2 linked regions of the Prolixibacter sp. NT017 genome follow. The protein of the gene in region 2 interacts with the protein of the main gene of each other region in a pairwise test. Links are inferred from orthologs where the notes say so. Each region holds a gene or a part of one and is shown on either strand. Other genes may lie near its edges.

What was found.
Region 1: the proteins of GJU87_RS20575 (region 2) and ftsA interact in binary tests that used the Escherichia coli proteins (3 or more experiments, as listed by UniProt). The link is inferred for Prolixibacter sp. NT017 from one-to-one orthologs.

Annotation. Positions count from the first base shown.
Region 1 is NZ_BLAV01000001.1:4,855,382-4,858,283, forward strand. The notes cover bases 13-2,841. They hold ftsA (cell division protein FtsA), read left to right. Parts: upstream 13-671; coding sequence 672-2,012; downstream 2,013-2,841. Other genes in these bases: GJU87_RS20190 (cell division protein FtsQ/DivIB), read left to right, coding at 13-665; ftsZ (cell division protein FtsZ), read left to right, coding at 2,046-2,841. Outside these bases: more of GJU87_RS20190, read left to right, coding at 1-12; more of ftsZ, read left to right, coding at 2,842-2,902. UniProt on the Escherichia coli protein: Essential cell division protein that assists in the assembly of the Z ring. May serve as the principal membrane anchor for the Z ring.
Region 2 is NZ_BLAV01000001.1:4,962,951-4,965,860, reverse strand. The notes cover bases 26-2,862. They hold GJU87_RS20575 (rod shape-determining protein), read right to left. Parts: upstream 2,037-2,862; coding sequence 1,014-2,036; downstream 26-1,013. Other genes in these bases: purH (bifunctional phosphoribosylaminoimidazolecarboxamide formyltransferase/IMP cyclohydrolase), read right to left, coding at 2,075-2,862; mreC (rod shape-determining protein MreC), read right to left, coding at 125-958; mreD (rod shape-determining protein MreD), read right to left, coding at 26-135. Also shown: more of mreD, read right to left, coding at 1-25; more of purH, read right to left, coding at 2,863-2,910. UniProt on the Escherichia coli protein: Forms membrane-associated dynamic filaments that are essential for cell shape determination. Acts by regulating cell wall synthesis and cell elongation, and thus cell shape.

The DNA.
Region 1 (2,902 bases), 110 kb from region 2 along the record:
AGCAGACGCGTTGTGTCGGGCTGGTGGTCGATGTGAGTGATTCGGCTCAATACCGGTTCATCGACAATGATGATGTGGAGAAGTGGATTCAAAAGAAATATAACGGGGTTTTTGGTAAGCGACTAGATTCCATCAACACGAGAACGATTGAAGACGGTCTGGAAAAGTTGCAGGCCATCGGCAAGGCTCAGGTATATACGACTTTGTCGAGCAATACCGGTGAAAAAGGTGGTTCGCTGGTGGTACATATCGAGCAGCGTCGTCCCATTTTCAGGGTGTTTACCAGCGGTTTGGATTACTATATGGATAAGGAAGGAAATGTGATGAATTGGACGCCTAAATATACGGCAAGGGTTATCCTGGTGGGCGGTTCGGTTTCCCGGAAATTTGCCAGAGAGACCTTGGTCCCGTTGGTGTCGTACATCGATTCGGATGATTTCCTGAAAGCGCAGATTGACCAGATTTACGTGGATGATGACAGCGATTTGACAATGATTCCACGGATTGGGGATCAAGAAATTGAATTTGGAAAAGCCGATGATTACCGGATTAAGTTCCGGAATTTGAAGGCACTATATACCGAAGGTTTTCGACACGGAGGATGGTCGAAATACAAAACCATTAACCTCAAATACAGAAATCAGATAGTGTGCACAGAAAAATAACTTCCTATGAGTTCAATGAAAGAAATGACCGCTGCAGTAGATATAGGTACTGCGAAAACGACTGCCATCATTGGTCGCTATACCATTGATCGGAAACTGGAGGTCGTTGGCTATGGAAGTACGGATACCCGCGGTGTCAGGAATGGCGTTGTGGTGAATATTGAAGAAGCCGGACAGTCGATACGGGAAGCGGTGGATGTAGCTTGCCGCGGATTGAAACTGAAAGTTCGTAGCATTTATGCCGGTTTGTCGGGACAGAAGATTCGTACCCGGTCGGCCAGCGGCTACCGGATGATTGATAAGGACGGTGAAGTAACCCGTGAGCTGGTGTCATCGTTGTACGAAGAAGTGGGCCGCTACTCCCTTCAACCGGGAGAGAAAATATTTCATGTGGTTCCTCAGGAATTCATTGTGGATGGAGAAATGGGAATTCAGCAGCCTGTTGGGATGGCCGGTAATCGCATCGATGCGATGTTCAATCTCATTTTGGCTCCCGATTCTTACCGCATCAACCTTCGTCGTTGTGCCGAGAAAGCTGGTTTCGAGCTAGCTGGTGTATTTGTCAATCCTTTTGTGCAGGGAGAGGCTTATCTCACCGAAGACGAGAAAGAAGCCGGTGTTGTTTTAGTCGATTTTGGTGCCGGAACGACGGGCGTTTCGGTATATTATGAGAATAGACTCCGACTGGCCGCAGAACTGCCTTTTGGTGGCGCCGTGGTTACCCGCGATATAAAAGAAGGATGCAACATTATCGCCCGGCACGCTGAGCTCCTGAAGGTACAGTTTGGAAGAGCACTGGCTGAGCTGGCACCCGACAATAAAGTCGTGCAGATTCCCGAATCGGACGGATGGCCTGCCAAGGAAGTGAGTTTCAAGAACCTTTCTCATATCATTCAGGCCCGGATGGAAGAAATTCTGGAAGGTATCAGTTACCAGATCGAATCAACGGGACTGATGCATAAGCTAGGGGCAGGAATCGTGATAACCGGAGGTGGAGCAGGAATGGCCGATATGGAGAAGCTCATCAGCTTTAAAACTGGTCTGGATGTTCGTTTTGGACGCCCGGTGATTCCGATGAAAGAACTGCTCTTTGCTGAACAAGTCAATGGCCCGGAAGCCGCTAATATTCTTGGTCTGTTGGTGAAGGGATTGAAGAAGCGCGAAGGAATGCGCAACGTCGACGCGATGGTTATTCATGAAGACGAGGAAGAGGAAAGACCGACCAACCATCGTCAGCAACACAAACAGAACGGAGGCAGCTTCAAAGGTGTCTTCAACAATCTGTTTGAAAAAGCCCGGGATGGTCTCGGAAACCTGATCTCGGATGAAGATATGGAAATGAACTAGACTACGAGGTAAAACAACCAAAAGCAATACGGTATGTCATCAGAAGAAGATCTGCTCAATTTTGGTTTTAAGCATAACCAGGATTCCATTATTAAAGTCATAGGTGTTGGTGGAGGCGGTGGAAACGCGCTGAACTACATGTACCGGAATGGAATCAGCGGCGTCGATTTCATCATTTGCAACACCGATGCGCAGGCGCTGGAGAATAGTCCTGTTCCCGTAAAGGTTCAGCTGGGAGTCTCGCTGACCGAAGGTCGTGGTGCCGGGAACAAGCCTGAACAAGGTGAGCAGGCCGCTATCGAAAACCTGGCTGATATCCGGAAGGTGCTGGCGAACAATACCCGGATGGTGTTTATTACTGCCGGGATGGGTGGTGGAACCGGAACGGGTGCTGCCCCGGTAATTGCTCAGCTGGCCCGCGAAATGGATATTCTGACGATTGCGGTCGTGACGCTTCCGTCGGAAAAAGAGGGAAAAAGGCGTTTTGAGCAGGCGATGGCCGGGGTGAACAAACTGAAGAAATTTGTCGATAGCTTGTTGGTGATCAGCAATGAGAATCTGCATAAGATTTACGGCGATCTGCCCGCATCTAAAGCATTCGCCCAGGCGGATAATATTCTGGCTACAGCCGTGAAAGGTTGTGCCGAGATCATCACCCTGCATGGTAATATCAACATTGATTTTGCCGATGTGAATACCGTGATGCGTGGCAGTGGCGTCTTCATTATGGGGTCGGGAATTGCCGATGGAGAGGACCGGGCCATGCGGGCGGTGAAGGAAGCGTTGATTTCTCCGCTTCTGGATAGCAATGACATTTACGGAACGGAAAACATTCTGCTGAATATTACTTCCGGAGACGAGGAAATCCTGATGGGTGAGATTGGGCAGAT
Region 2 (2,910 bases):
CGGCAGCAATAGAATGAAAAGAATATAGATGAATGGAGAATACATTCCCCCCAATTGCACATTGTTGATGAGCAGGACCTGAACCAGGACCAGCACAACATACATAATGCCGTATTTCAGAATATCATTGATCATTTTCGTCCGTTGATTCGAGCTTCAGTATTTCGTCGCGTGTTTTGTTCTGAATAACATCCACATACACCAGGTTCTTGAAATCGACCGAAAGGTTAACCGTGATTTTGTAGAAATTACTACCTCCCTGGAGTGAATAATCAGAAACCGTCCCCAACATCAATCCTTCCGGGAAGATGGCCGAATAACCACTCGTCACAATGGTATCGCCTTTGGCTACATCCACATGAAAAGGAATCTCATCGAGTTCGGCTTTGCGGTAATCATCACCATTCCACGTAAGCGAACCAAAGTAATTGTTACGCTTGATCTTTGCACTAATCTTCAACCGGTTGTTCAGGAGCGAAATAACGGTACAGTAATTTTTCGACACGTTCGTTACCACACCGACCACACCATTGCTGGAAACCACTCCCATATCGGGTTTTATTCCATGCCGCGAACCTTTATTCAGCAAAATATAATTATGAACCCGGTTCACCGAATTGTTAATCACCTTGGCAGTGAGGAAGAAAAAGTTTTGCTGATACAGTGAATCTTGTTGCGGAGCATCGTTCCCTATCTTCGAAAGCTCCTCGCGCATCAACTCCGAGCGTAACTTGGCATTTTCTTCAGCCAATTCATCGTTGAGTTGTTTCAAGGAAAAATACTGCGCAATCCCCCAATAACCGTCATAAATGCTTCCGGTTAACTGGTTACTGGAACTCATAAATTTGACACGTTGATAATTATTGTACTTCACGATCATCATGATGGACAGCACTTCCAGAAATACGAATAAAAACACGACGTGGTACTTAGCCAGAAAACGTAGTAAACTCCTCATAGGCAAAAAAGGGAGGAATATACTCCTCCCTGGTCCGCGTTAATTTTATTTCATGTTAACGAAGAAGAAATGAGAATTTGTCCACATTCTTCAGTGCAATTCCGGTTCCTCTGGCCACAGCCCGCAACGGGTCTTCAGCAATATGGAACGGAATATTAATCTTATCGGACAGGCGTTTGTCGAGTCCGCGCAGCAATGCACCACCACCTGCCAGCCAAATACCGCGGTTCACGATATCGGCATACAACTCCGGCGGAGTTTGCTCCAATGCACTCAATATAGCTGTTTCAATCTTCGAAATCGATTTTTCCAGACAATGCGCAATTTCCTGGTAAGATACCGGAACTTCGATGGGCAATGCCGTCATTTGGTTCGGTCCCTGGATAATAAAATCCGATGGTGCATCCTCTAACTCAGACAATGCAGCGCCTACGTTGATTTTGATCTCCTCTGCCGTACGCTCGCCAATCTTAATGTTGTGCTGGTGACGCATGTACTCCATGATGTCGCCGGTCAGGTCGTCACCCGCAATACGGATGGACTTGTTCGTCACAATTCCGCCAAGCGAGATAACGGCAATCTCGGTAGTACCACCACCGATATCGACAATCATATTTCCCTCGGGTGCTTCTACATCGAGGCCGATACCAATAGCGGCCGCCATCGGTTCGTAAATCATGTAAACTTCGCGTCCGCCGGCATGTTCCGACGAGTCGCGTACCGCCCTGATCTCCACTTCGGTTGAGCCGGACGGGATACAAACTACCATTTTTAATGCCGGTGAAAACAAACGGCTTTTCGGATGAATCATTTTAATCATCCCTCTGATCATCTGTTCTGCCGCGTTAAAATCAGCAATCACCCCGTCGCGTAACGGACGGATTGTTTTCAGATTCGCGTGTGTTTTCCCCTGCATCTGCCTTGCCTTCTCCCCGATGGCGACCATTTTTTCGGTTTTCATATCGATGGTCACGATCGATGGTTCATCAACAACAATTTTATCATTATGAATAATGATGGTATTGGCCGTACCAAGGTCGATGGCAATTTCCTGGGTAAGAAACGAGAATAGGCCCATACGTATACGTGTCTTAGTTCATTTATTGTTAATACTTCTCAATGTTTAAAATGCCGGATTCCGGTTACAACCATCGCCATATCATGCGCGTCGCAGAATTCGATGGAGTCTTTATCCCGGATTGATCCCCCCGGCTGAATCACACAATCGATCCCCTCGTTATGTGCAATTTCTACCGAGTCGGCAAATGGAAAGAACGCATCAGATGACATCACAGCGCCCTTCAAATCAAAACCAAACGATTTTGCTTTTTCAATGGCATGCTTCAGTGCATCCACCCGGGAAGTTTCGCCAACACCACTCGCCAGCAGTTGTTTTCCCTTAGCTAGAACGATCGTATTCGATTTTGATTGTTTAACCAAGCGATTTGCAAACAATAAATCTTCCACCTGTTCTACTGTAGGTACTTTTTTCGTTACCGGCTGCAACTCTTCGGCTACTTCCCGTTTCCTGTCTTTTTCCTGCACAATCACTCCATTCAGCACACTCCGGAATTGTACATCCGACATCTTCGCCTCTTTCCTAATCAGGATGATACGGTTCTTCTTACTCTCCAAAATTTCGAGTGCTTCCGCTGAATATGCAGGAGCAATAATTACCTCAAAGAAAATCTTGTTCGCTTCGGCAGCGGTAGCCGCATCTACTTCCCGGTTGGTAATTAAAATTCCACCAAAAGCAGATACCGGATCACCGGCCAATGCGTCTTTCCATGCTTCTACAAGATTCTCGCGGCTGGCACATCCGCAGGCGTTGTTGTGTTTTAGGATAGCAAATGTCGTGTCGTCATACTCGTCAATCAAACTGACGGCTGCATCGATATCCAGCAAATTGTTGTATGAAATCTCCTTGCCGTGAAGCTGCTCGAACATTTCGT